Regions from separate parts of the Nonomuraea maheshkhaliensis genome, predicted to be linked through region 1. Evidence: riboswitches for the same ligand, from Rfam matches in the RefSeq annotation. Region 1 holds a riboswitch; each other region holds the start of a gene.

Region 1 (7,019 bases):
TCGCGCTGGTCGCCTCACAGGTACGCACCTAGGTGCCGAGTGGATCAAATGTCCCTATTGATGAACCTTTCCGATACGAAGACACATTGGACCGATTGACTACGTTGTGTAGCAGGAATATGACTTTCTGTGACTTCCGATCGATCCTGATCGGGGCTCAGGAAACATAGAGGAGCACAAGATGAAGGCACGTCAGATGAGCGGGGCATTCGCCGTGGCCGTCGCCCTGCTCGCGGCCGGGGCGATCACGGGTCCCGGCGCGGCGATGGCCGAAGACCGTCAGTCGCCGAACGTGTTCACGGTGTGCGGCACCGGCCCGGTGTACCGTTCCGCCCACGTCCACATCGACACCAAGTGCGACATCAAGGTCAACGTCGAGCGGCCCAGGCTCATGCAGCACAGCGCCGACTACGTCGCCGAAGACCTCGCGCTGGAGGACGCGGACGCACAGGCCGACGAGTGAGCCTCTCCTGCCGAGGAGGACGCCTCAGCGGGCCGGCAGCGCGCCGGACCGACGACTCGTCGCCTTGCAGGTAACCCCCAGAAGCACGAAACGGGCCGCCCTCGGTCGTACACCGGGAAGAGGTGTACGACCGGGGGCGGCCCCAGCCGCGTTGCCTGACGAGGTAGCGGCCCTGGGCGGGGAAACGGCAAGGCCCCGTCTCACCGAAGTGAAACGGGGCCTTGCCCTGCATCTCCCAGTCGGGGCGACAGGATTTGAACCTGCGACTTCTTGCTCCCAAAGCAAGCGCGCTGCCAAGCTGCGCCACGCCCCGTCTCGTCGAGTGCGCATGCGGTCCGCGACTCCGGTACGCTTTTGCCCTGACGACCGGATGAAGTCTAGACCAGAGTTCGACCGGTTCGCGCGGACGTAGCTCAATGGTAGAGCCCTAGTCTTCCAAACTAGCTACGCGGGTTCGATTCCCGTCGTCCGCTCTCAGGGCGTGAAAGGCCAGGTCGGCTTCGGCTACCTGGCCTTTGTCGTCTCTCCGTGTCGCGGGGCTCCGTAGGTCTCCAAGGTCGCCCGGGCGATGGCGTCGATGCGGTGGCCGTATGCCGCGTGTCCGTCCGCGAGGAAGGTGCCGTCCTGGAACGGCAGGTCGCTGAACGTGGTGCGGAATCCCCCGGCGGGCCGGGTCGCGGGAAGCGGGGCGTACGGGGTCAGGGGGCGGGTGTCGACGGCGGCGCGGACTCGGTGGTTGTTGCGGGCCACACGGTGGGCCTGGAGGCGGGTCAGGGCGTCGAGGCCCTTGCCGGCGTAGAACTGCAGCAGGCGGTACTGGTCGTCGAGATACGGGTCGGGGCCGCCGGGCGGGTGTTGCAGGAGGTAGGCGCAGACGACGACCGCGTGCCAGCGGTACATCTCCGGGTCGCGCTGCTCCTCGGACAGGACCTCGTGGTAGTAGTCCGCGCAGACGCCGAGCGGGCCGGCGTTCGCGCCGCAGTCGCAGTGGCTCATCACGGCAATCTAGGCGGCGCCCGGCCGCGTTGTCGAAGGCATGAGGCCCGCTCGTAAGCTGAGGGCGATGCGTGCGCGACCGATCTCCCGTGAGGCCCTCGTCGAGGAGCTGGCCGAGCTGATCTCCGACAGACCGCCGGGCTCGTGGGGGCGGGTGGCCGTCGACGGCGCCCCCTCCGCACGCCCGGAGTCGCTCGCCGACGAGCTGGTCGCGCCGCTGCGGCTGCGCGGGCGGCCGGTGCTGCGGGTGTCGGCCGGCGACTTCCTGCGGCCCGCCTCGTTGCGGCTGGAGTACGGCAGGACGGATCCCGACGCCTTCTACGACGACTGGCTGGACGCGGGGGCGCTGCGCAGGGAGGTGCTGGAGCCGCTGAACCCCGGAGGGTCGGGGCGGGTGCTGCCGGCGCTGTGGGACAGCGTGATCGACCGGGCCTACCGGATGCCGTACGAGGAGCTGGCTCCCGGCGGGGTGGTGCTGGTGGACGGGACGCTGCTGCTGGGGCGGGGGCTGGCGTTCGAGGTGAGCGTGCACCTGTGGCTGTCGCCCGGCGCGCTCGAACGCGGCACGCCCGAGGACGAGAGGTGGCGGCTGCCGGCCTACCGGCGCTACGAGCGGGAGGTCAGGCCGCAGGAGGCGGCGGATGTGGTCGTACGGGCCGATCATCCGCGGCGGCCGGCCGTCCTCGTCAGGGACGGGGCCGAGGCCTGAGTCATGGTGTCCGGGGACGGGGACGGGGCCGACGCCTGAGCCACGGTGGCCGGGTCGAAGACGGGCCTGGAACTGAGCCGTGGTGGCCGCCTCGGAAGGGAGGGGCGGCGGCCACCCGGCCGTCATCGCGCGGTAGGGCGCTTGCCGTGGTTCGCCTTCTTCTTCTTGCGTGCCTTGCCCTTGCGTGCGCGCCTGGCCATGGAGCTCGCCTCCCAGTGATCGGATACAAAGTGATCGAGTACAGGGTGATCGGGTACGGCATCAGTTCCCAACGTCTCTCCCCACGCTGACCAGCGCAAGCGATCCCGGCGAACTAACATTCCCCAACAATTTCGTGTCATAATTTGGTGGAATCTGTTGGAAGGAGCGGGCGTGCTCGCACAGCAGCGTCAGCAGGCGATTCTCGAACGCGTGCGCAGCCACGGCGGCGTCCGGGTGGCCGACCTCGTACGCGAGCTCGGCGTCTCCGACATGACGATCCGCCGCGACCTGGAGGTGCTCGCCGAGCGCGGGCTGCTGGAGAAGGTGCACGGCGGCGCGACCGCGCTCGGCCCCGGCTCGACCGAGGAGCCGGGCTTCACCGCCAAGTCCGCCCGCCAGCAGCAGGAGAAGGAGGCCATCGCGCGGCACGCGGCGGGGCTGGTCCGCCCCGGCACGGCCGTGGCGCTGTCGGCGGGGACGACCACGTGGGCGCTGGCCCATCATCTGATCGGCGTGCCCGAGCTGACCGTGATCACCAATTCGATCCCGGTCGCCGAGGTCTTCCACCGCAACCCGCGCACCGACCGCACCGTGGTGCTGACCGGAGGGATGCGCACGCCGTCCGACGCGCTGGTGGGGCCGGTCGCGGTGGCGGCGATCCGCCGCCTGCACGTCGACACGCTCTTCCTCGGCGTGCACGGGATGAGCGTGCGGGCCGGGTTCACCACGCCCAACCTGCTGGAGTCGGAGACCGACAGAGAGCTCGTGACGGCCGCGACCAGGCTGGTCGTCCCGGCCGACCACACGAAGTGGAACACGGTCGGCATCAGCACCATCGCCGAGCTGAGTGAGGCCCACGTGGTCATCAGCGACGCGGGGCTGCCCGAGGACGCACGCACCGACCTGGCCGAAAGGGCCGGGCAATTGATCATCGCGGAGGGCTCGCAGTGAAGCGCACCATCACCCATCTGGCCGACGGCCGGGAGCTGATCTACTTCGACCGGCGGGACGACGCCGACAGGAGCGCGATCGACCGGCGGACGCTCGACCCCCGGCCGGTGGCCTCCGAGCTGCGCTACGACCCGCTGACCGAGGAGTGGATCGCGGTCGCGGGGCACCGGCAGACGCGTACGTTCCTGCCGACCGGCGGCACGTCGGAGTGCCCGCTGTGCCCGTCGTCGGACGAGCGGTCGACGGAGATCCCGGCGCACGACTACGACGTGGTGGTGTTCGAGAACCGCTTCCCCTCTTTCTCCACAAATTTCGGGACTTATCAGGAGGTGGGCGGACTGAGCGAGGTCCGTCCGGGCGTGGGGAGGTGTGAGGTGGTGTGCTTCACCTCCGACCACTCCTCCTCCTTCTCCAGGCTCTCCGACGCCCAGGTGGAGCTGGTCATGGAGGCGTGGGCCGACCGCACGGCCGAGCTCTCCGGGATCGACGGCGTGGAGCAGGTCTTCTGCTTCGAGAACCGGGGCGAGGAGATCGGCATCACGCTCGCCCATCCGCACGGCCAGATCTACGCCTACCCGTACGTCACGCCCAAGGCCAAGCTGCAACTCGGCGCGGCTGCCCGCCATCGGGGGCCGGGCAACCTGTTCGCCGACGTGCTGGCGGCCGAGCGGGCTGCGGGGACGCGGGTGGTGGCCGCCAACGAGCTGTGGACGGCGTTCGTGCCGGCCGCCGCGCGCTGGCCGTTCGAGGTGCACGTGTATCCGCACCGGCAGGTGCCGGACCTGGCGGCGCTCACGGAGGAGGAGCGGGCGGCGTTCGCCCCCCTCTACACCTCGGTGCTGCGGGCCTTCGACGGGCTGTTCGGCGTGGTGATGCCGTACATCTCGGCCTGGCACCAGGCGCCCGTACGCCAGGACAGGGAGCTGGCCTACCTGCACCTGGAGCTGTTCAGCATCCGGCGGGCGCCGAACAAGCTGAAGTTCCTGGCCGGCTCGGAGTCGGCGATGGGCGCCTTCGTCAACGACGTGCTGCCGGAGGAGGCGGCGCGCATGCTTCGATCACAAGTAGATCACTAATTGATTTCCTCTTAAGGTCGCATGACTCGTGATCTACCACTAATATCCCCATAAGCACCGGCCATAACAGCCGTCGCTTGCCTAATCCCGGGCGCGTGGCCCGGGAGCCGGGGACCCGAAACCGCACCTGGGGTGAATCCGCTTCGGTGGTAGGGCGCACTCCCATGCCCGAACCCGTCAGCTAACCCGGCCGGCAGAGGGAGAGGAACACCTACGTGGCGGCTTCGTCCCCCGCGACTCTTGCCATCGGTCTGATCACCGCCGCCGCCGTCGCCGTCCTTCCGGCGATTCCGGCGTCCGCCGCCCCCAAACCCTCGGAGGCGAAGCTCCGGGCGCAGCTCAAACAGCTCAACACCAAGGTCGACAAGCTCATCGAGAAGTACAACCTCAGGCGCGTCGAGCTGGCCAAGGCCCAGCAGGCCGCCGAGGCGGCCAAGGCCAGGCTGGCCACCGCCGAGCAGACGCTGGCCACGGCCGAGCAGCGGGTCGCCGAGATCGCCCGCCTGCGTTACCAGAACGCCGATCCTTCGCTCCCCTTCCTGATGACCCCCGAGCGCGGCAGCAGCGCCGCCCTGCTCGAACAGCTGACGGCCGAGCAGCAGGCGGTCGTGCAGAGCGTGGCCAAGGCCAAGGACGACAAGGAGAAGGCCAGCAAGGAGGCCGCCGCCCTGGCGACCAGGATCAAGGCCGACGCGGCCGAGGTGGACAGTCAGCGCGACGACGCCGAGAAGGTCATCGACGACATCGAGGACAAGCTCAAGGATCTGGTGCCGTTCGCGACGGGCCGCAACTCCGACGGTTCGTGGGCGCCGCAACTGCCGTCCGGCCCTGACCACATCACCCCGCGGACGCGGCTGATGAAGGCCCAGGTGGCCAAGAACTTCGCGCTGCCGTTCTCCGTGGGCTGCTTCCGCGCGGGCGCGAGCGGCGAGCACCCGCTGGGCCGGGCCTGCGACTTCATGATGAGCACGGGCGGCTCGATGCCGTCGGCGGCCAACAACGCCCTCGGCGACCGGCTGGCGGACTGGGCGCTGGCGAACAAGGGCAAGCTGGGCGTCAAGTACGTGATCTGGAAGCAGCGGATCAACCACGGGTCGGGCTGGCGAACGATGTCGAACCGCGGCAGCATCACCGAGAACCACTTCGACCACGTGCACATCTCGATGAACTGACGCCGGGAAAGCCGAACGGGGCCCCTGCCGAGGAGACGGCACGGGCCCCGCGTCATGTTCAGGGGGCGTCAGTTGGTCAGCGTGAGCGGGTTGACCAGGTCGGCGTAGACGAGCAGACCGGCCATGATCATCATCACGATCGCGAGCGCGTACGTCAGCGGCAGCACCTTGGCGATGTCGACGTAGGCCGGCTCCGGCCGCTTCATGACCTTGGCGTACGCCCGCTTGATGCCCTCCCACAGGCCCCCGGCGACGTGACCGCCGTCGAGCGGCAGCAGCGGGATGAGGTTGAACATGCCGATCGCCAGGTTGAAGCCGGCCAGCAGGTTGACGAAGATGGCGATCTTCTTCTCGGTGGACAGGTCGGAGGCGAGGATCTCGCCGCCCATGCGGCCAGCGCCGACCACGCCCACCGGGCCCTCGGGGTCGCGCTCGTCGCCGGAGAAGGCCGCGTGCCAGACGCCGACCATCTTCTCCGGCAGGTTGAGCAGCGAGCCCGCCACCCGGGCGGTCAGCTCGCCCATGTAGCCGACGACCTGGCCGAGGCTCTGCTTCTCCATGACCTCGGTGGGCAGCACGCCGAGGAAGCCGACGTTCTTGTCGATCTTCTCGGGGTCTTCGAGGTTGGGCCGGTCCTGGGCGATGAGCGTGACGCTGAGCGTCATCGGCTTGCCGTCGCGCTCGATGCCGAGTCGCACCGGGCCGGGGCCGTGGGAGCGGATCAGGCGGGTGGCGTCGTCCCAGGAGCCGATCTTCTGGCCGTCGAAGGAGACCATGCGGTCACCGGGCTTCATGCCGGCCTGGGCGGCGGGCGTCAGCTTGTCGCCGGGCGCGCACTGGGCGCGCTGCTCGGAGATCGGGATCACGCAGGTGTGGGTCTCGGGCGAGACGATCGGGGCCCAGGCGGGCAGGCCGATGCCGACCAGCAGGATGCTGAAGAAGACGAAGGCGAGCACGAAGTTCATCGCCGGGCCGCCGGACATGATGATGACCTTCTGCCACCACTTCTTGCGGTAGAAGACGCGGTCTTCGTCGCCCGGCCGCACCTCTTCCTGCGCGGCGTCGCGGGCCGACTCGATCAGGCCCTGCCACGGGCCCGTGGCGGTGCTCCTGAGCTTGCCCGGCTCGTCGCCGGGGCGGGGCGGGAGCATGCCGATCATGCGGATGTAGCCGCCGAACGGGATCCACTTGATGCCGTATTCGGTCTCGCCCTTGCGCCGCGACCACGCCGTGGAGCCGAAACCCACCATGTACTGGGTCACCCTGACGCCGAAGATCTTGGCCGGCACCAGGTGGCCGAGCTCGTGCAGCGCGATGGAGACCATCAGACCGAGGAGGAAGAGGATGATCCCCACGACGTAGAGCCAGTTCATCGAGGTGTGCTCCCGGCAGACGACAGGACAGACGAAGGGTCCGACAGCCCCAGAGTAGTCGAACTCGCCACACCGTAC
Region 2 (7,019 bases), on a different contig from region 1:
CACGCAGCACCGACACCCGGTGGGCCTCGTCGCGCAGGTCGAGATCGTCGACGACCTCGGCGTACCCCATGGCGCGCAGCCGCCGCAGCAGCCCGGCCGGGGCGTCCTCGGCGTCGGTCTCCGCCTGGAAGAAGTGCCGGGTCTGGCCGGGGACGCAGGTGTCGTCGTCGGCCCGCCGCACCGCCGACAGTCGCAGCTCCGCCGCGCCGAGCAGGTCGCCGGCGTCGGAGTCGAGCCTCCGGGAGGCCTCCGCCAGCGTGGGCAGCTCGGACGGGGCCGCGCACGCCGTCATCGCCGCGAGACCGAAGAGCACCGCGGACAGGGCGTGACGACGGGTGCGCACGCGACGATCTTAGCCAAGATCACCAATTGCTAACGGCCCAATCACGAAAAGCTCAGCCACCGTGCCAGGGCCGCGAGCGCCGGCGGCCGGCCGCGGGCGCCGGGCCAGGACCGTTACGCCACTAGGGCCGCCAGCGCCGCTGGTCCGTCTCCTTCTCGTACGCCTGCGGATCCGGATAGCTCACCAGCTCCACGGTGGAGCCCCAGGGCGTGCGGCAGTGGACGAACCGGTTGTGCTCGCCCGCCTCGGGCCCCGGCAGCGGCACCGGCTCCGACAGCGGACTCCCGCCCGCCTCGGTTACCAGCCGCAGCGCCTCGTCCACGTCGTCCACGTACACGGCGACGTGCTGCCAGCCCAGATCGCACGGCAGCGCCGCCTCTCCCTGCCGGGGCCCGCTGAACTCGAACAGCTCGATCCCCGGCCCGTTCGGCAGGCGCAGCATGCGCACCGCCACCTCGGCCGTCCCCTGGGGCACGCCGAGCCGTCGTTCCGTGCCCCAGCCGCCCTTGGGGCCGTCCGAGCGCGGAAGGGTGTCGTAGAGGACCTCGGCGCCGAAGGCGCGGGCGAAGAACTCGGTCGCCGCGTCGAGATCGGGCACGGTCACTCCGACGTGGTCGATGCCGCGTGCGGTCATGCGCCACCTCCTGTCCTGGCCAGCGCGTCGAGCTTGCGTTCGATGCGATCGAGCCGGGCGCGCAACTCGTCGATGTCGCCGCGCTCGGCGTTCTCCTCCTCGGGGCGCAGCCGGACGAGCACCGCGCCGCCGGGCTCCAGCCGTACGAGCCGGGTGTCGGCCACGCTCGTACCGCCCCTGAGCTGGATCGTCACGTCCAGATCGGCCTGGCGCAGGCCCAGTCGGCGCAGCGCGCGGGTCAGGTACTGCCCGTCGCGGGCCAGCACGACCGGGCCGCCCTCGACGAGCTTGCCGGCCATCGGCACGGCGGCGGCCAGCCGCACCACCACCGCGTTGATCGCCATCAGGATCACCACCCCGGCCAGGCCGCCGGCCAGCGAGTTGTCCGGGCCGATGATCGCGTTCTGGACGACGTTGCTCATCAGCAGCATGACCACGAAGTCGAAGTTGTTGAGCTGGGCGATGCCGCGCTTGCCGCCGATCCGCAGCAGCGCGGCCACGGCGAGATAGACGACGACGGTCCTGATGGCCTTGTCGGCGAGCGAGACACCCGTATGGAACAGGTCGTCCGTCATGGACGCCCCCGGGCCCTCTGGAACAGGTCGCCCGTCATAGAACGTCCCCGAAGCCGGTGGGACAGGGCGTCTGTCATAGACGCCCCCGGAGCCTCCCGATCGGCCCCAGTTCGTCCACGCACCGCCCCAGCCCGAGCGCCACGGCCTCCAGCGGGCGCTCGGCCCGGCGTACCGGCATGCACAGCCGCCCGCGCAGCCGCCGGCCGAGGCCGAGCAGCAGCCCACCCCCGCCGACCAGCACCGCGCCGCGCACCCCGAGGTCGGCGGTCAGCTCGGCCGGGCAGCGCTCGACCGTCTCCATCGCCGTCCGTACGATCGACTCGACCGGTTGCGCGGTCGCCTCGAAGATCCGCTCCACGGGCAGCGCCAGCTCGCGCTCACGCCCGGTGTCGGGGTCGCGGGCGTGCACCATGATCTCCCGGTCCCCGCCGCCCGCGCGGCGCTTGGCCGACTCGGCCTCGGGCTCGTCGAGCAGCAGCCCGTGCTCGCGCTCGACGAAGCGGGCGATGGCCCGGTTGACGGCCTGTCCCCCGTACGGCACAGAACCGGCCGCCACCACCGACTCCCCGGACAGCACCGCGATCCGCGCCGCGTCCCGGCCGATGTCGATCACCATGTGCCCGGCGCAGTCGTTCAGCTCCATCCCGGCCCCCAGCGCGGCGGCCAGGGCGTGCGGGACGAGCTGCACCGTCCGCGCCTCCGCCTCGTAGGCGATGTCACGCAGCGCCGCCCGGTCGATCGGGGTGGAGTCGGCGGGCAACGCCATGACCACGCGCGGGCGGGCGTACGGATGCCAGTGCACCTTGCGCAGGAAGTGCCGGATCATGCGCCGGGCCAGCTCGGTGTCGGCGGGCAGCCCGCCGCTGACCGGCCAGCACGTACGCCCGCCCCCGCCCAGTGCGGCGGCTTCCACGCCGTACCCGATGACCTTGCCCGTCCGGCCGTCACACATGACGGCGGAGGGCTCGTCGAGCACGATGCCCTTGCGTCTGGCGTAGATCCGCGTGCTCGCGGCTCCCAGATCCATCGCGAGGTCACGACCGAGGAGTCTCATTGGCGTATCCCTATCCTGGACCGCTCCAAAGCAACACCAGGAACGCAAAGGAACCCCTTTACCCTGAAACCGTGCTCAACTACGACCGCGAGGCCGCCTCCTACGACGAAAGCCGCGGCGGCCTTCCCCGCGCCAGAGCAGCGGCCCAGGCCGTGCACGATCTGGTCGGCACGGGCATGCTCGCCGGCCAGGCCGCGCACGGCCTGCCCGGCGAGGGGACGCTGCTCGACATCGCCTGCGGCACCGGCCTGGTGAGCCGGGAGTTGGCCGGGCTCGGGCTGCGCGTGCTCGGTGTGGACGCCTCGGCCGGGATGGCCGGGGTGGCCGCCGGCCGGATCGACGTGGTCCTGGGCGACGGGCGCCGGCTTCCCGTGCGTGACCGCTCGGTCGACGCGGTCACCACGATCTGGCTGCTCCACCTGCTCGACGACGCCCGCCCGGTGATCGCCGAGGCCGCTCGGGTGCTGCGGCCCGGGGGAGTGTTCGTCACGACGGTCGACAAGCGGGCCGCGCACGGGCCCGGCGGGCGGCAGGATCCGCCGGACCGGGCCGAACTCGTGGTCGAGGTGGCCGCCGGGCACGGGCTGGTGCTCAGCGGTGAGGCCCGGTTCGCGGGGCACGGCCAGGGGCGCGACGGCGCCGCCGATCCGGTGTTCCGGCTGCTGGCCTTCACCGCGTCCGGAGAGCGGTGAGGGTTGCCGTGCCTGAACCGCCTCGAGGCCGGTTTCGCGTCGTAAGCGGTGTCATGCGAAGCTGTCAGTGTCCCCAACACCTTGGAGGTCCTCATGGCGGATACACCGGAGCCGGAAGTCAGCGAAACTCCCGAGGACGAGATGAAGCGCAAGTTCCGCGAGGCACTGGAGCGCAAGCGCAGCCAGGCCGCGGGCTCGGGCGCGGGTGGCAGGGGCGTCGACCCTTCGAAGATCCACGGGGCGCACGGTCCGGCTGCGAGTAAGAGATCGTTCAGGCGCAAGAGCGGCGGCTGAGGCGGAAAAATCCGAGGGGGTACGGCATGCCCGTGCCCCCTTCTTCATTCCCGGACGAAGGTAGATCTTTCGACCTGTTCGTGGTGGAACGTTTGCGTATGTCCGTTTCCATAGTTAGAGTAACGGCCATTACCAGCCGGTGACCTAGTCCTTACCCAAAGAGACTGCCGACTGGCGCCGAATCCCGAACCCAGGGAACCGGGGACCCACCTCATGGGGTGAATCCGGCCACACGCCGGTAGGGCATCTCCACGCCCGAACCCGTCAGCTAACCCGGTAGGCGTGATGGAGAGGACCGAATACCCCATGCATCAGCGTGTCACACCCCCGGACCGCGTGCCGGCCGCCTACTAGAGCGGCCCCCTTCTCCAAAGGCTCGTCATTTTGCGTATCGCGTAGCGACGTCAGGTGATTTCCCGCTACGCGCCATTCCCCCATGGGCGCAAACTCCCTTGTCCCCTCGCGAAGGGTTTACCTTTTCATGTCTGCCCGTTCTGGCCTGCGTTCCCTCACCCTCCTTACCGCAATCGCCATCGGCACGCTGACCATCGCCGGCCCGGCCGCTCACGCCGCCACCGGCACGGACGAGAAGGTCCTGCTCAAGGGCTCCACCACGGCCTCGTACTTCTGGGACGACGCCTCGGGCCGCGCCGGCGACACCGGCCTCCCCGCCAGTGGCAAGCCCATGCAGAAAGGGCTGGCCGCCAGCCCCAGCTGGCCCCTCATGACCGAGGGGTACGTGATGTACAAGGGCAAGAAGCTGCCCTTCTTCGTGGGCGACCGCGGCCCCGGTGAGCCCTCCAACCGGGGCATCATGCTCGACCTCGACGCCAAGACCTTCGCCGAGCTGACCGGCGGCCGGTTCAACTCCAGCACGCTGGGCGTGGACGGCGTCGGCGGCCAGGGCCACATCGAGATCGACTACGTCATCACCAAGTGGGGCGACGGCCCGGGCAAGAAGAACTACCCGGTCCCGTTCTCGACCCGCGCGTGGGCCGAGCGTGACCACAACCCGGCCACCCCGCCGCAGGACGAGGCTCAGAGCTGATCCCAGGGCTGACCCCCGACGTCCGCCTTTGCGGAGTCAAGACCAGAATGTCATTCTGGTCTTCGTGACCAACCGCGCAGCCGCGAACGGCATCGACATCGCCTACGAGAGCTTCGGCTCACCGCAGGGCCGGCCCCTGCTCCTCATCATGGGCCTCGGCGCCCAGCTGATCCAATGGGACGAAGGGCTCTGTGAGCTCCTCGCGGAGCAGGGGCACCACGTCGTCCGGTACGACAACCGCGACGTGGGGCTGTCCACCCACTTCCACGACGCGGGCGTGCCCGCGGCGGGAGCGCCCGCCCCCTACCTGCTGGACGACATGGCCGACGACGCCGCGGCCCTCATGGACGTGCTCGGCTGGCCGTCCGCCCACGTGGTGGGGGCCTCGATGGGCGGCATGATCGCCCAGGCGCTGACCATCCGCCACTCCGAGCGGGTGCTGACCCTGACCTCGATCATGTCCACCCCCGCCCCGTCCGTCGCCCCGCCCACGGAGGCCGCCTCCGCGGCGCTCATGGGCCGCCCGCCCGCCGACCGCGAGTCGGCGCTTGAGCAGGCGGTGGAGCGGTGGGCGGTCATCGGCTCGCCCGGCTACGAGCTGGATCGCGAGCGGATCACGGAGATGGCCGGGCGTTCCTTCGACCGCAGCTTCGACCCGGCGGGCACGGCCAGGCAGTTCGCCGCCATCATGGCGTCGGGCGACCGTACGGAGGGGCTGAAGGGGGTGCGCGTGCCGACGCTGGTGCTGCACGGCGAGGCCGACCCGCTCGTCCCCGTGGCCGGCGGCCGGGCGACGGCGGCGGCCGTCCCGGGAGCGCGGCTGGTGACCTACCCCGGCATGGGGCACGACCTGCCGCGCGAGCTCTGGCCCGCCTTCACCGCCGAGATCACCAAACTGACCTCCGCCTGAGGCGGCGAGCCGTGGCCCGCGCCGCGCGCGGGCCACGGCGCTGTCAGATCTCCAGCTTCTCCTCGATGCCCCGCAACTGGTGCCGGGCGAGCGCCAGGTTGGCGCGCGAGCGGTCGAGCGCGAGGTAGAGGAACAGCCCCTTGCCGCCGCGCCCGGTGATCGGGCGGATGATGTGGTACTGGGTGCCCAGCGAGATCAGGATGTCCTCGATGCTCTCCTTGAGCCCGAGCGAGTCCATCGTGCGGAGTTTGGCCTTGACCACCTCGGTGTTGCCGGCCGCGGCGATCTGGAGGTCGAGGTCCTTGGAGCCGCCCAGCGTGCCCAGCGCCATGCCGCTGCCGTGATCGACGATGGCCGCGCCGACCGTGCCGTCGATGCTCATCATCTCCTTGAGAGAGACGTCCATTCCGGCCATGTTTCTTCCTCCCTTGTCGTGTTCTGAACGGGTTCCGCTCAGTGTTTGCGTGCTGCGACGGCGGCCACCGCGGCGGCCGTCTTCCTGCCCTCCAGCCGCAGCAGCCCGACGTTCGCGCCGGGTCCGGCCAGGACCGTGAGGACGATGGTGGGGCCGGCGGCGTAGAAGGCCACGAAACCGGCGGTGCCGGAGATGAGCGTCTCCTCCAGGGCCCCCTGGCCGGTGATGACCAGCATCCGCCTGCTCATCGCGAGCAGCGCCGCCGACAGCGCCGCGATCTGCTCGCCGGTACGGCTCTCCAGGTCGCAGGCGATCGGCAGGCCGTCCACCGTGCAGGCGACGCTGCCGGCCACGTCCGGCGTACGTCCGCGGAGGAGCGTCATCTCCTCCAGCACCTCTTGTCGTAGCTCCACCGGTGGCCTCCTCCTGAGTGAGGGGAACCTCACGACAGCTCCTCCAGCGCTTTCTTCAGCCGCATCAGCAGCGCCAGATCGGTCGGATCGCCCGTGACGGGCGGCCCCAGCGGCTGGGGGGCCGCCCCGGGATCGTGCGGCGGTCGCCCCGCCGCCTCGTGCTGGCCGCGTTTGGGCAGGCCGGCGGGTTCCGGCTCGGCGAGCAGTCCCGAGGCGGCCAGCCTTCTGACCGCCAGCAGCACCGGGTACGCCGGCCGCCCGATCTGCTTGGCCAGCTCCAGCGGCGTCGCTTTGTGATCGGCCCGGACGACGACCTCCCACTGCACCCGGCTCAGCGTCACGCCGTGGCCGGGCAGCCGGGCCAGAGGGCGTACCGGAAGCGTGTCCACCTCGGCCGACGGCCAGATCTGGGCCAGTTGCGCCCGCCGCCGCGCGCACTCGCGCACCAGCCCCGAGACGTCGAAGAACCACTGCCCGCCCAGCCAGTGCCGCTCGCCCGGCCGGAACTTCGGCCGCGCCCCGCTGACCGGCAGCAGGAAGAAGGCCGCGTCCAGCACCCCGCCGAGCACCGCGTACTGCAGCTCGCCCGCCGTGAGCGGCCCCTCCTCGATCAGCCGCGCGCAGCCGCCGTCGTCCCGCAG
Region 3 (7,019 bases), on a different contig from region 1:
CCTCGACAAGCTGCCCGCGGGCTCCGTCATCGGCACCAGCAGCGTGCGCCGCCGCGCGCAGCTCCACATGGTCCGCCCCGACCTGCGCGCGGAGCGCATCCGCGGCAACGTCAACAGCCGCCTCGGCAAGCTCGACAACGATCACACGTACGCCGGGCTCATCCTGGCCCGCGCCGGTCTGCGGCGGATCGGTGCCACGGGACGGCACGTCGAGGTCCTTCCGGTGGAGTTCGATCCAGCGGACGAGGGCGTCGTGTCCATGGTGCCCGCGGTGGGCGCCGCGGTGATCGGCATCCAGGCGCGGCAGGCGGACGTCCCGATCATGCGGCTGCTCGACGAGCTCAACCACCCGGCGACGGCCGCGCACATCCTGGCCGAGCGGACGATGCTGCACCTGCTGCGCGGCCACTGCAACAGCCCGATCGCCGGGTACGCCTCGACGGCGGAGGACGGCCTCATGAGCTTGTCCGGGATGGTGTTCGACCGTGACGGCTTCACGTTCGTCAGGACCCACATGCGGGGTGACCCCGCGGATCCCGCCACGCTCGGCTCCCGCGTCGCCTCCGACCTGCTCCACCAGGGCGCTCGCGACCTGATCACGGCGACCCGCAAATGAGCACCTGACTCACGATGACCGCCGGGAAGTGACCGCCTGGATGTCAGCGCGCCCGAGCCCTTCGGCGTGCCCATGCGATTCCTGCCAGTACGACCGCCCCGGCCAACGCGGCGATCACCATGACACCGGTCCTGTCGGGAGCGGGCGGGGATGCGGCTTCGACCCGGACAGGGGTCCCGAGGGCGGTGATCAGTTCGGGGGTGAGCGGTCTCATGCCCTGGGTGCGGTCGGAGAGTCGCAGCGGCTGGTCGCCGGTGGGCAGACGTCTGTTGCCCGAGCACAGGCTCGTGCTCAGCTCTGAGCCTCGGGAACGGGCGAACACCAGATAGCGAGCGCCTTCCACGAACTTGTACCCGCAGGCCGGCCCCTCCGCCTTGGTGATGACCTTGAACTCGGCGGTCGGCGTGCCCTTGTAGACGTGGTCGGCACGGAGGCTGGCGGTGACGGAGCCGCCGTTCAGCACCGGTTCGTCCACACGGACGTCCGTGACGGTAGCGGAGAAGACGGCCGTCGCTCCGCTGACCTGTTGCCGGGGCTTGGGGATCGCACACGAGCAGCCCGAAGCGGCGGTCGCCGGACCGGCGGTGACCAGGAACAGGGCCGTCGCCATGGAGAAGGCCGCGAGCACACGCATCATCATGCCCTGATGACGTACGGCGGACGTGATCGGTTCGACCGGTCCTATCCGGGTCTGGCCTGTCCGGTGCCGCGGCGTCCCCATGCACCATCTTCGGGATGATGTGCGCTGGGAGCGACCGACTGTGGAGGAGTCCTGTTGAGCGAGACGGTGCCGGTGATCTCCGGTGACGCGATGTTCTGGGCCTATGACGTGGCGCTCGCGGTTCTCTTCATCGAAGCGGCCCGAGCCGGGGCGGAGGAGCCGGTGGATCTCCGGCCCTCGTGGTGGCCGGAGTTGGAGCAGGATCTCCGCACACACGCGTTGGCCGGCAGCAGTTCCGCGGTCCTACTGGACGGTTTCAGCGAGGGCCAGCGGCAGGCGCTCTTGCGCTGCGTCGTGGAGGCGGCTCGACGGATCGAGGCTCGCGGTGGCGTGGACCGGGCCGAGGTCTCGAACTGGCCCGAGTTGGAAGCCGGCTTCCTGCGTGGTGCGGAGCACATCGGCGCGGCTCCGATTGTCGAGCTGGCAGGGGCTCTGGTCGATCTGGTTGCCGGCGCCCTTCCTCCCGCTCCGGCCGGGCGGCATTGGTACTACGGAACGCCAGTAGGAAGGATCCTGCAGGGCGATTAGGGGCTGTCTCCCAGCTAAACGCCGGCACATGGTCACAGGAACCGCGGTCGGCTAATCTCGCCGGGCCCCAGCGGGCCAGATCACCCGTACGGGCACCTCTCGCCGCCGCGCCTCTGACGTTGGATCCGCTTACCACCTGTCGTGTCACGGAGGCGATGTCTCATCAAACAAGCGGATCGTGGAGAAGGCGAGCAAAGCTGGCCAGGAAGTTCAAGGCTTTCAGGACCAGCGGCGGAGGCCCTGCGGGAGCCCGAGCTTGGCTTGTCACCGGCGACCGCTGCGCTGCCGCGCATGGACCAAGCGGCCATGATCGAGACCTGGCGTCACCTCCTGGACCTTGCCAAGTCCTGGGTGCTGTTCGCCCACGGTACCTGCGTGATCTTGATGGAGCCGGCGGCGGATCTCCAGCAGCAGGCGACCTCCCTTCTGCGGGAGTACGGTCCCGTTCGCCCAGGCACACCGGCCGGAGACTTCAACATCACCGACCTCGACGACGCGCCCGGCTGGGTCGTGACCGGCCACCACCCCGATATTCTCACCTACGTCGATCCCAGTGAACTGGAGAACCACGACGACTTCACGGTCGGCCTCTTCGGCCGCGGCAAGCGTGACCGGGACGGGCACGATCTGGCCGTCATCCACGTCGAAGACAAACGCGCCCAGTGCGGCAGACCGCCTGTTCACCAGTGACAACGTGTTCGTCCCCTGGTGTGGGTCGTGCGCGATCTATCAGGTCAGCCACTGCCTCGCGTCGGTGGGTGCATTGGTGGCCCCGACTTCTACTGACGACACCTGGACCCGTCCGGTAGTCAGGGCAGGTGGTTTGTGGCGAGCGGAGCGAGCGGGGGGTCGGGGGATCGAAAGGGGGCGGGCGCCCCCTCGGGGAGTGCTGTCTGGAACCTCGTGGCGCGAAGCGCCCCCGTGTGGAAGGCCTTGCAGTTGCCCCCGAAGCCCCCGCGCGGGCGTCGTACCTCCGGAAAGGCGCGAGCGCGCGCCCCTCGTGGGGCGCGCGCTCGGGTGGGCGGGTTTGTCAGGCGGCGTATTCCGGGTAGCCGTAGCCGACGACCTGCGACTTCGGACGGACGCGCTCCTCGACCCGGCCGTTGCCGGTGTTGCCTTCGATCGTGGAGATGGTGCCGTTCTGGTTGTCCTTCACGACGAAGCCGACGTGCTGGATGTCGCTGAGGGACTTGCTGCCCTTCCAGGAGAAGAAGACCACGGCGCCGGGCTTGGCGACGTCGCCGAAGCGGTGGTTGGCCCGGAACCACTTGGCGTGGGCGACGGTGTAGGCGTCCCAGCCGACCTGCGGGCGGGCACCGGTCTGCTCGCCGACCCAGGAGACGAACATCGCGCACCAGGCGGCGTTCAGGTACGCGTTGCGGTTGCCGCCGTCGCGGGCGATGGTCTCGGCGGCGCGCTTCGAGTTGGCGTACCACTGCTGGTACTTGGTGCCGCCGCCGGCGGCGTTCTCGGAGGTGCCGATCTGGGCCTTGGCCAGGGACAGGACCTGGTCGGCCGTGACGTTGACCTTGGTCTCTTCGCTCCTGTCACCGGCCTTGTGGGCGGCGGTGGCGGAGTCCGGGTGCCTGGCGGCGGTGGCCGCGGCTACTCCGGTCGCGGTGTCGGCGTTGGCCGCGAGAGGGGCGCCGAGGGCGGAGGCCAGGATGGCTCCGCCCAGGAGGGCGCGGGTGATGCCGGTTTTGGGCGCAGCGGTAAGACGGTACTTGGCCATCGAGGGGGTTGCTCCTTGCTTCCATGCCGCTTACCGGGTTAGCTGACGGGTTCGGGCGTGGAAGCTGCCCTACGGCACCGGAGTGCCGATTCACCCCAAGGACATGGGTCCCCGGTTCCGTACGAAGACGGATTCAGCGGTCACAGGACGATCCTGTGATCTTTCGTGCGATGGTCAGACATAGCCGGACAAACCGGGCGTATGCCTCAAGATGCCTCATAAGGTAATACATGAGGCAAGAGGATTACAAATCCATAAAAGCGCAGTCAGGTGAGTTGTCTGCGCGCGTCGGCCAGAAGTCCCATCATGGCAAGGGATTCATCAAGCGGCATGATCGACGATTCGGTCCTGCCTTCGGCCGTGGCGGCGCGGACTTCGCGAAGCTCCCCGGCGTATCCGTTGTCCGCCGGATCGAGAACGTGCTCTTCCGGCTCCATGGAGGGCCCGGTGAGGAGGATCCGCTTCGGCGCCCAGAACGGCGCCGGGATGTCCGCCCGCATCTGAGTACCCACAACACTGGCCATGTTCGGGTAATTCCCCAGCAACGAGGCCGCCACGAGAGCGTGCCGTCCGCCGGGGTAGAGCAACGTGCCGGCCGCCTCCGCGTCCACTCCGGTCGGGGCCAGGGAGCCGGTGAAGCTGAGGCCCGAGGGCGTGCCGAGGAGCAGCTGAGCCAGGCTGAACGGGTAGATCCCCAGGTCGAGCAGGGCGCCGCCGCCCAGCTCCTGCGCCCACAGGCGATGCGCGGGATCGTACGGGGCGGCGAAGCCGAAGGTGGCCTGCACCGAGCGGAGCTCGCCGAAGCGCGGATCGGCCGCGATCTGCTGGATGAGGGGGTTGAACCGCATCCACATCGCTTCCATCAGGAACACGCCCGCCTCGCGCGCCAGCCGCACCATCTTCTCGGCGTCGTCCACGGTGGCCGCCAGCGGCTTCTCACAGAGCACGGCCTTGCCGGCGGCGATGGCGGCCTCGGCCACCTGGAGGTGCTGGGCGTGCGGGGTGGCCACGTAGACGGCGTCGATCGCCGGATCGGCGCACAGCCGCTCGTAGGAGCCGTAGGCCGACTCCGCCTCCAGCGTCGAGGCCAGAGCCTGCGCTCTGGCCAGGTCTCGTGAGCCGACGGCGCCCACCCGCATGCCCGGTTCGGCGGCTATGGCCGCCCCCACCGTACGCGCGATGCCGCCGGTCGCCGCTATTCCCCAGGTGAATTCTCGCACGCCGCAGATCGTACAGGAAAGGTAAAAATATGGTTATGTGGGGATAAATCGGGCCAGCTCTGAAAGCCCCCCAAGCCTCTCCCGTCACAAAGCGGTGAACCGCCAGTCATGTCACGTTGAACGTGTCAGGATCCGGCCCGATGCGCTGCCCCCTGTTCATCGCCCCGATGGCCGCCATCGTCTCCGGGTCGAGAATGAAGTCGAAGACGTCGATGTTCTCCTTGATCCGCGCCGGAGTGACCGACTTCGGGATGACCACGTTCCCGAGCTGCAGGTGCCAGCGCAGCACGATCTGCGCGGGCGTCCTGCCGCACTTGTCCGACAGCACCGTCAGCGCCGGGTCGGTGAGCAGCCCTTTGCCCTGCCCGAGCGGGCTCCACGCCTCGGTGAGGATGCCGTTGGCCTCGTGGAAGGCGCGCAGCTCCCGCTGCTGCAGGTACGGGTGCAGCTCGATCTGGTTGATGGCCGGCGTGATGTCGGTCTCGTCCATGAGCCGGGTGAGCGTGGCGACGGTGAAGTTCGACACGCCGATGGCCCTGACGCGCCCGTCGCGGTAGATCCGCTCCAGAGCCTTCCACGCCTGGACGTACTTGTCCTGCCGCGGCACCGGCCAGTGGATGAGGTAGAGGTCGATGTGGTCGAGCCCCAGCCGGGTCAGGCTCTCGTCGAAGGCGGCCTCGGCGCGGTCGTGGTCGCCGTTCCACAGCTTGGTGGTGACGAACACCTTCTCGCGCGGCAGCCCGCTCGCGCGGACGGCCCGGCCCACTCCTTCCTCGTTGCCGTAGGCGGCGGCCGTGTCGATGTGGCGGTAGCCGGTCTGGAGCGCGATGGCGACCGCCTGCTCGGCCTCGTCGGCCGGCACCTGGAAGACGCCGTACCCGAGCTGCGGGATCTGCACGCCGTCCGTGTTGAGCAAGAGCGAGTTCATACTCTCCATTGTTCATACCGCGTTCCTGCGGGCTTAAGCCGGTGGGGTTACCTTGAAGCGGTCGTGAACGGCCCATCACCCCGCTGGGAGGGCAAGGAGTGGTCGAACAGGCGTCGGCCTGGGTGGAGTCCCCGCTCCAGATGCTGTGCGCCGTCGAGGCCCACCACGCCGGGCTGCTCGGCCCCGCGACGGCCGTCGTGCCCCGCGCGGGCCTGCGGCCGCTGAAGGCCACGCGGCGTGAGCTGCGCGCGATGGGGCTGCCCGACGGCCTCGAACTGGCCGAGCCGCGCGAGCGCATGCCGAGACGCGTGCAGGCGGTCGGGGACGCCTTCTCCGGACGGGTGCAACTGCGCTGGCTCACCTCCGGCCCTGGCCGCATCGTCATCGTGGACGACGGCCTGGCCACACTGCGGCTGCTGGAGCTGCTGGCGGCGGGCCCGCACCGGCCGCTGCTGCGCGCCCGCGCCCGTTCCACGAAAGCGCGCGCCCTGCTCGGGCTGGCCGCCGCGGTGCGGCTGCGGCTGAGCGAGGTGGCGGTGTTCACCGCCCTGCCCGTGGACGACCGGCTCGAAGCGGCCGTCCGCCGCGCCGGCGTCGATCTCGTACGCCACGACTTCGCCTGGCTGCGCGCCCAGCCGCCGAGCGCCGAAGGACCGGCCGAGCGCACGGTCGTGCTCGGCACCTCGCTGGTCCGCAACGGCCTCGTGCACCGCGACCACTACCTGCGCTGGCTGACCGACCTGGCCACCCGCGAGCCCCTGGCCTACTACCCGCACCGCCGCGAGGACCCCGTGGACGTCGCGCTGATCCGGGAGCGCCCCGGCATCACCGTCCACGACGCCGGCGCGCCGGCCGAGCTGACGCTGCGCGGCCTGGACCCCGGCCAGCGCGTGCTCAGCCTGCCCTCGACCGCGATCACCTCGCTGCGGGTGCTGCTCAGCCCGCGCGGCGTCGCCGTCGAGCCCGTGGACGTACCCGATGACTGGTGGACCAGCAGGGCGGCACCCGCCCTGCGCTCGCATTTGACAGGAGTGTCCGGTTGAGAGTGCTGGCGGTCGCCGACTCCGACTCGTATCTGAAATGGGCGGCCTGCCTGCTCGGTGACCTGCCCGAGGGCTGCGTGACGGAGCTGGTCGTGGTGCGCACGCCGATCGCGCCGTCGCCCGAGCAGATCGCCGCGGCCGTGCGCGGTACGCGGGGCGAAGGGCGGAGCGGCAGGCAGGGAGGCGGGCCGGACGAGGGGCCGGACGAGGGGCCGGACGAGGGGCAGGACG
Region 4 (7,019 bases), on a different contig from region 1:
CGTCCGCGCCGAACCCCCAGGCAGGGCCATCGCCGTGGTGTCGTCGGACCGCGAGGTCGCCGAGTCCGTCCGGCGGATGGGAGCCAGACCCGTTCCGTCGGGTTTGCTGCTGCGCAGGCTCGGTCGCGCCTAAGTTACGAAATGGCGGTTTAGTCGAACCACACCCGCCACTTCTGTACTATTTCGCCCCAGATATAATCCCTGGGAGGCGACACAGTGAGGTTTGGCCGGGTGCCGGTGGCCACGGGTCTCGCGTTCGGGCTGATGCTGATCCCCATGGGGGCGGCCACGGCTGACCCCAAACCCACGCTCGCGCAGGCGAAGGCCAAGCTCGACAAGCTCAACGACAAGGCCGACAAGGTCGTCGACCGCTACAACACGGCGACCGAGCGCTACAAGAAGGCCAAGTCCACGTACGGCGAGCTCAACGCGAGCTACAAGCGCAAGCTGGCCACGGTCGCGGACCTGCGGGCCGAGGTCGTCGGCATGGCGGTCTCCAGCTATCAGGCCGGCAACGACGTCACCTCGTGGCCCGGCATCTTCGGCTCGCCCAACCCGCAGGACATGCTCGCCGGGCTGGCCCTGGCCGGGCAGGTCTCGCAGGAGAAGGCCGAGAAGCTGGCGGCCTTCGACCGGGAGAACCGGGGCCTGAAGGTCGAGCGGGGCAAGGCGCAGAAGGCGCTGCAGGACGCAGACAAGGAGCGCGACGCCGTCGAGAAGGAACGCGCGGAGATCCTCAAGCTGATCAAGGACCAGAAGAAGCTGCTGGAGAAACTGGGGGCCTACAACCCGGGCAACCCCAACAGCGTGGGCCTGAAGTACACCGGCCCCGCCTCGGGCAGCGCGGCTGCGGTGCTGCGGTTCGCGTTCGCGCAGGTGGGCAAGCCGTACCGGTTCGGCGCCACGGGGCCGAGCTCGTACGACTGCTCGGGGCTGACCCAGGCGGCCTGGCGGGCGGCCGGGGTCTCGCTGCCCCGTACGACGTGGCAGCAGTGGGCGTGGGGGGCCAACCGCAAGGTGGACCTCAAGTCGCTGCAGCCCGGTGACCTCATCTTCAGCGCGGGGCTCGGGCACGTCAGCATCTACGCGGGCAACGGGCAGATCGTGCACGCGCCGCAGACGGGTGACGTCGTCAAGGTGGTCAAGCTCTCGTCGTACGGCAGCACGCTGGTGGGGGCCGTGCGTCCGTAGCGACTGGTTTCCTGTCCCGTCGTCCGGCCGCTCTCGGCCGGCGGCGGGATTTTTTCCGCCTCTTCCTACTATGGATCATCGTTCACGAGGCGGAGTCGCGTTTTGGAATCGCCTCGCGGCCTGTGCCGATGCCTACGGCCGCCGCCGTACATATCCGGAAATCTGCCGCGACTGTCCCTCAAGCCGGTCAGAAGTCCCGGGAGCGCTCCCGGGCCCCGAACGCGTGATTTAAGCGGGAAATCTGTGACATAAGCGACAACTTGGGCCTGACAATCTTGGGCTCGCACAAGTGTGAGCAGGGTCACATTTCCATAACATAACCTGGTGTTCCAGCAGGGGTTTCGAATCTGACAAAGTCCTCTGTCTGATCTTTACAGCCGGGCTCACGCTTTGCCGATCCTTGAACTTCCGGCGTAGCTTCTGGCGTCGTCGCGGTGCACAAGCCATGGCCCCGCGAACCCGCATCGGTCCCCTCCCGATGTGCGACAGATAGAAATCCGCCGGTCGTTCCCCGATATCCCCATGTCATTTCACCGGGGCTTCGACCTGCCGAATCCGTGCAGCCAGGAGGCACGGAGCCGGGGACCCAGCGATCCCACGTTTCCCCAGGGATCAGGGGTGAATCGGCGCGCGTATCGCGCCGTAGGGCGACTTCCAGGCCCGAATCCGTCAGCTAACCCGGTAGGCGTTCGTGGAAGACACAAGGAGAAATCCTGTCCAGCTCCCTGCATAACCCCCGTCTGTCCCGCCTTGCCCTGAGTGGCGTAGCGCTCACCATGACCGTGACGGCCGGAGGTGCCATCCTCCTTGCTCCGACGGCTCAGGCGGAGACGACGAGCGAATCGACCGTCACGACGGTGAAGGCGGAAACCACCGCCAAGACCTCGAAGAAGGTCACGGCCGCCCAGCGAAGGGCAGCCAAGGTCGCTCGGCAGCAAGCGAAGGCCCGCAAGGCCGTCGCCGTGGCCAAGAACCAGATCGGTGACCCGTACCGGTACGGAGCCACAGGACCTGGTTCGTTTGACTGCTCCGGTCTCGTCCAGTTCGCCTGGAAGCGAGCCGGAGTGAAGCTCCCGCGGGTGGCGAGCAGCCAGTTCGCCCGCATCAGGAACAAGATCTCCTGGCGGCAGTTGAAGCCCGGTGATCTCATGTTCTTCAACGGGCTCGGCCACGTCGGCATGTACGTCGGCAAGGGCAAGATGATCCACTCGCCTCGGACAGGCGAACGGGTGCGCATCGACAAGCTGGGCGGTTGGCGCCGGTCGTCATTCGTCGGCGCGGTCCGTCCCGGCATGTGAAGAAGCCCCGCCCGGATCCACGGAAAGCCTTCCCGGATCCGGACGGGGCTCTCGCACGTCCAGGGCCGCCCACGGCCCGTCCCCGGCCCATCCGCGGCTCGTCCCCGGCCCTCACAGCGCACCTACGGCCACCCACCAGGCACGTACAAGACCCCATGGCACGTCCCGATGGCGCCCCCGACGGGCCGGGCGGCCGGAACGGCGGTGCGGACCGGGCCGGTGAGGGCGGCGCCGGCTCGGCCGGGATGAAGTCCGTGCGGGTCCGGCTACGATCGGGCTTCGTGTCCGAGCAGGTGAGCCGACGAGCCGTGGTGGCCTGCCTGCTGCTCATCGCCTCCGGCGGCGCGCCGCTCCACGACTCCCCGATCCTTCCCCCGGAGGCGCGCGACCTCTGGCCGGGCCGCGGCACGGTGATCCGCCGCGGACGGCTCTCCACGGTCGTGGGCTCCGGCGCCAGTAGCGGCGGTGAAGACGCCCGCGGCGCTGCGGACGACGACAAGGGCGGCGGCAAGGGCGGGGACGGCAAGGACGGCGGCGGCAGCGGTGGCGGCGGGCTGGAGGAGCTGGCGGTGAGGGCCGACAGGGCGGGGCTCAGGGTCGCCCGAGTGCTCGGCAGGCCGGTGCGCCCGCTGGTGATCGTGCCGGATTCCGCCCAGGAGGCCGCCCGCCTGGCGCGCGTGGCCCGGGTCGACGGGCTGGCCGCGATGGCGGACGGCGGGCGCGTGATCGTCGTTCCCGAGCTCTTCGCCACCCTCACCCCCACCGGCAAGGACGTCGTGCTCGCCCACGAGCTCACCCACGTCGCAGCGGGCACCGACGGGCTCCCGATCTGGCTGTACGAAGGGTTCGCCGACTACGTGGGCTACCGCGACGCCGGGCTGCCCGTGACGACCGTCGCCGCCGAACTGGCCGCCGAGGTGCGCGCGGGACGCCTGCCGGACGCGCTGCCCGGCTCCGCGGACTTCGCGGCGGACGGCCGGGACCCGGCGCGGCCGGCGCGCGCGTACCAGGAGGCGTGGCTGGCGTGTCGCTTCCTCGCCGACCGGTTCGGCGAGGAGACGCTGGTGAGGCTCTACCGCGCGGCCAGGACGACAGGCGCCGACCGGGCGCTCGCCGCGCGGGGACTCACGGTCGCCACACTGACGGCACGGTGGCGCGCGTACGTGCGGGATCAGCTCGGGTGAAGGGGAGCCAGATGAGCGAACGGCAGGACGCGGAGGACTCACCGAGGCGGGACGAGCCCCCGGACGCCGCCACGACGGCGGTGACCGCCACGAACCCACCCGGACCCGGCGACACCACCTCCGCCCCGGAATTCGTCCCACAGCCCGCCCCAGGGCCCGCTGGCGCTGGAGAGACGCGTGGCAGGCCGTACGGAGGGGAGGAGGGAGCTGTGGGGGAGCGGGAGCCGGATTCCGGCGGCGGCCTCGGGCGGCCGGCGGCGATCACGCTCGTGCTGCTCGGCCTCGCCGTCCTGGCCGTGGCCGCGTTCAGCACGCCTTGGCAGGCGCTGACCGGCGGGCCGCCGGACCCGTCCCGCGACTTCACCGCCGCCCAGATCGCGAAGGCGCGCGCGTTCGACGCGGTCACCAGCCTGCCCGCCTACCTCTCGCTCGCCCTCACCCTCGTCTTCGCCGGCCTCCTCGTCGCCACCCCGTTCGGCGCGAAGGTGACAGGGCGGCTGAAAGGCCCGTGGTGGCTGCGGGTGATCCTCGGCGTCGTGCTGATCACCGCGATCACCGAGCTGGTCAGGTGGCCGCTGGGCGTCTGGTACGAGACGATCCTGCGCGACTACGGCCTGTCGGTCCAGAACTGGTCGAGCTGGGCGGGGGACCGGCTGAAGAGCATGGGCGTGGAGGCGTTGCTGCTCTGCGTGATGCTGCTGGCCCTGATGGCGCTGGCCCGCAGGGTCAGGCGCTGGTGGATCCCGGCGGCGGCGGGCGCGTTCGCGCTGACGGTGGCGGCGTCGTTCGTCTATCCGGTGGTGTTCGAGCCGATCTTCAACGACTTCACCCCGATGCGGCCGGGCCCGCTCCGCACCGAACTGCTGGAGCTGGCCGAGCGCGACCGCGTGCCGGTCGAGGACGTGCTGGTGGCCGACGCCTCGCGCAGGACGACGGCGCTCAACGCGTACGTGTCCGGCTTCGGCGCCACCCGGCGCATCGTCGTCTACGACACGCTGCTGCGGGCGCCCGAGCGCGAGGTCGCGCTGGTCGTCGCGCACGAGCTCGGCCATGCCAAGCACGACGACGTGCTGCACGGCACGCTTCTCGGCGCGCTCGGGTCGGGGCTGGGCGTGATCGTGCTGTTCCTGCTGTTCGGCACGGTACGGCGGCGTACAGGCGTCACCTCGATCACCGACCCCCGCGCGGCCGGCGCGCTCATGGGCCTGATCACCCTCGGCTCGGTGCTCCTCGGCCCCGCCCAGAACCTGATCAGCCGGCACGTCGAGGCCAGGGCCGACACCCACGCGCTCGACCTCACCCGGGACCCGGCCACGTTCGTGGCCATGCAGAAACGCCTCGCATTGACCAATATTTCCGACTTGTCGCCGGATGCGGTGGAATATGTGCTCTATGCCTCCCACCCCTCCGCCCCCCAGCGCATCGCGCTGGCCCGCTCCTGGGCCGAGCTGAACGGCGTCCCGCGACCGTGACCCACCCCGCGAGCGGCCGGCCGCACAGCGTGCTCTTCGTCACGAACGACTTCCCGCCCAGGCCGGGCGGCATCCAGTCGTTCGTGCACGGGCTGGCGCTGCGCACGCGGGACGCGGTGGTCTACGCCCCCGCCTGGCCGGGCAGCGCGGAGTTCGACCGGCGCCAGCCGTACCGGGTGGTCCGGCATCCGACGCGGCTGATGCTGCCCACCCCGGCCGTCGCCCGCACGGCGGCCGGGCTCGTGGCCGAGCACGGCGCGCGGACCGTCGTGTTCGGGGCGGCGGCCCCGCTCGGGCTGCTCGCCCCCCGGCTGCGCGCGGCCGGCGCGCGGCGCGTGGTGATGCTCACCCACGGCCACGAGGCGTCGTGGGCGAGCGCGCCGGGCTTCCGCTCGGTGTTGCGCAGGATCGGCGCGCACGCCGACGTCGTCACCTATCTCGGCGACTACACCCGCGAACGGCTGATCGCCGCCGTCCCGGAGGCCAAGCTCGTCCGGCTCGCGCCCGGCGTGGACGTCGAGCAGTTCCACCCCGGCGCGGCCCCGCCCGGTCTGCGGGCCGCGCTCGGACTGGCCGGCCGGCCCGTGGTCGTGTGCGTGTCGCGCCTGGTGCCGCGCAAGGGCCAGGACCGGCTCATCAGAGCCTGGCCGCACGTGCTGCGCTCGGTGCCGGACGCGGTGCTGCTGCTCGTGGGCGGCGGCCCGTACCGGCGGACGCTGGAGCGCCTGGCGGCCGGGCGCGAGTCGATCAGGTTCACCGGCACGGTTCCGGCGGCGAGCCTGCCCGGCTACTACGCGGTGGCGAACGTGTTCGCGATGCCGTGCCGTACCCGGCTGAAAGGGGTGGACGTGGAAGGGCTCGGGATCGTGTTCCTGGAGGCGTCCGCGAGCGGGCTGCCGGTGGTGGCGGGCGCGTCCGGCGGCGCGCCGGACGCGGTGCGGCCCGGCGACACCGGGCTCGTGGTCGACGGCGAGAACACAGGAGAGGTGGCCCAGGCCGTCGTGGAGCTGCTGAGCGACTCCGCCAAGGCCCGCAAGCTGGGCCGGGCAGGGCGCGACTGGATCATCCGGGAGTGGGCCTGGGACCAGGTGGCCGCCCGCTTCCACGCCCTGCTCTAGCCCTTCGTCGAGCCCAGCGTCAGCCCCGCCACGAACTGCTTGTGCAGCAACTGGAAGACGATCAGCGTCGGCAGCGCCACCAGCATCGACCCGGCGGCCAGCAGGTTGTAGTCGGTGAAGAACTGGCCGCGCAGGTTGTTCAGCGCCGAGGTGACGGGCAGCTTGTCGCCCGACGACATCAGCACCAGCGCCCACAGGAAGTCGTTGTACATCCAGGTGAACTGCAACGTCGACAGCGCCGCCAGCACCGGCCGGCACAGCGGCAGCGTCAGCCGCCAGTACCGCTTCCACACCCCGGCCCCGTCCACCAGCGCCGCCTCGGTGATCTCCTCGGGGATCGTGCGCATGAAGTTCGCCATCACGAACACGCAGAAGCCGAACTGGAAGGCCACGTGGATGAGGATCAACCCCAGGTAGGAGTCGTAGAGCGACTGCGAGTCCGACAGCCACCCGGGCAGCGGGACGAGCGTGTAGAACGTGTACAGCGGGGTGATGAGCACCTGCGGCGGCAGCAGGTTACCCGCGGTGAAGACGATCAGCAGGACCTTGCGCCCCGGCACGCGCAGCCGGGCGATCGCGAACGCGGTGAACGAGGCCAGGAAGAGCGTCACCACCACGCCCGGCACCACGATGATCAGTGTGTTCAGGTAGTAGCGGGGCAGCTCGGCCTGCGTCCACGCCTGTACGTAGTAGTCGAGCGTGAGGTGTTCCGGCATCGAGACGTAGCCGAGCCTGGCGGTCTCCTCGTACGGCCGT

The links. A riboswitch is a leader RNA that binds a small molecule or an ion and turns the genes downstream of it on or off. The one in region 1 is predicted to bind cyclic di-AMP.
Region 2: another riboswitch for cyclic di-AMP. It lies ahead of ABFX54_RS39620 (hypothetical protein); the one in region 1 lies ahead of ABFX54_RS23990 (coiled-coil domain-containing protein).
Region 3: another riboswitch for cyclic di-AMP. It lies ahead of ABFX54_RS31600 (CHAP domain-containing protein); the one in region 1 lies ahead of ABFX54_RS23990 (coiled-coil domain-containing protein).
Region 4: another riboswitch for cyclic di-AMP. It lies ahead of ABFX54_RS42460 (C40 family peptidase); the one in region 1 lies ahead of ABFX54_RS23990 (coiled-coil domain-containing protein).

The regions. Positions count from the first base shown of each region.
Region 1 covers NZ_BAAAMU010000035.1:72,861-79,879, reverse strand. The annotation lists gene ABFX54_RS24025 (hypothetical protein) at 182-463, shown strand; tRNA gene ABFX54_RS24020 (tRNA-Pro) at 703-776, opposite strand; tRNA gene ABFX54_RS24015 (tRNA-Gly) at 866-936, shown strand; gene ABFX54_RS24010 (DUF5946 family protein) at 968-1,459, opposite strand; gene ABFX54_RS24005 (nucleoside/nucleotide kinase family protein) at 1,527-2,168, shown strand; gene ABFX54_RS57010 (50S ribosomal protein bL37) at 2,291-2,368, opposite strand; gene ABFX54_RS24000 (DeoR/GlpR family DNA-binding transcription regulator) at 2,541-3,320, shown strand; gene galT (galactose-1-phosphate uridylyltransferase) at 3,317-4,396, shown strand; cyclic di-AMP (ydaO/yuaA leader) riboswitch at 4,465-4,606, shown strand; gene ABFX54_RS23990 (coiled-coil domain-containing protein) at 4,612-5,568, shown strand; gene ABFX54_RS23985 (M50 family metallopeptidase) at 5,637-6,941, opposite strand.
Region 2 covers NZ_BAAAMU010000086.1:35,287-42,305, reverse strand. The annotation lists gene ABFX54_RS39650 (hypothetical protein) at 1-343, opposite strand, end outside; gene ABFX54_RS39645 (VOC family protein) at 465-977, opposite strand; gene ABFX54_RS39640 (DUF421 domain-containing protein) at 974-1,552, opposite strand; gene ABFX54_RS39635 (rod shape-determining protein) at 1,626-2,606, opposite strand; gene ABFX54_RS39630 (class I SAM-dependent methyltransferase) at 2,678-3,298, shown strand; gene ABFX54_RS39625 (DUF5302 domain-containing protein) at 3,392-3,592, shown strand; cyclic di-AMP (ydaO/yuaA leader) riboswitch at 3,758-3,890, shown strand; gene ABFX54_RS39620 (hypothetical protein) at 4,074-4,640, shown strand; gene ABFX54_RS39615 (alpha/beta fold hydrolase) at 4,705-5,550, shown strand; gene ABFX54_RS39610 (hypothetical protein) at 5,594-5,965, opposite strand; gene ABFX54_RS39605 (roadblock/LC7 domain-containing protein) at 6,004-6,378, opposite strand; gene ABFX54_RS39600 (hypothetical protein) at 6,408-7,019, opposite strand, start outside.
Region 3 covers NZ_BAAAMU010000056.1:32,282-39,300, reverse strand. The annotation lists gene hemC (hydroxymethylbilane synthase) at 1-616, shown strand, start outside; gene ABFX54_RS31615 (hypothetical protein) at 660-1,256, opposite strand; gene ABFX54_RS31610 (hypothetical protein) at 1,392-1,865, shown strand; gene ABFX54_RS31605 (hypothetical protein) at 2,172-2,555, shown strand; gene ABFX54_RS31600 (CHAP domain-containing protein) at 2,896-3,597, opposite strand; cyclic di-AMP (ydaO/yuaA leader) riboswitch at 3,610-3,746, opposite strand; gene ABFX54_RS31595 (Gfo/Idh/MocA family protein) at 3,864-4,817, opposite strand; gene ABFX54_RS31590 (aldo/keto reductase) at 4,924-5,745, opposite strand; gene ABFX54_RS31585 (hypothetical protein) at 5,844-6,788, shown strand; gene ABFX54_RS31580 (DUF6716 putative glycosyltransferase) at 6,791-7,019, shown strand, end outside.
Region 4 covers NZ_BAAAMU010000102.1:465-7,483, forward strand. The annotation lists partial or broken gene ABFX54_RS42450 (NYN domain-containing protein) at 1-133, shown strand, start outside; gene ABFX54_RS42455 (C40 family peptidase) at 217-1,191, shown strand; cyclic di-AMP (ydaO/yuaA leader) riboswitch at 1,729-1,894, shown strand; gene ABFX54_RS42460 (C40 family peptidase) at 1,968-2,489, shown strand; gene ABFX54_RS42465 (gluzincin family metallopeptidase) at 2,645-3,673, shown strand; gene ABFX54_RS42470 (M48 family metallopeptidase) at 3,883-5,145, shown strand; gene ABFX54_RS42475 (glycosyltransferase family 4 protein) at 5,142-6,263, shown strand; gene ABFX54_RS42480 (carbohydrate ABC transporter permease) at 6,260-7,019, opposite strand, start outside.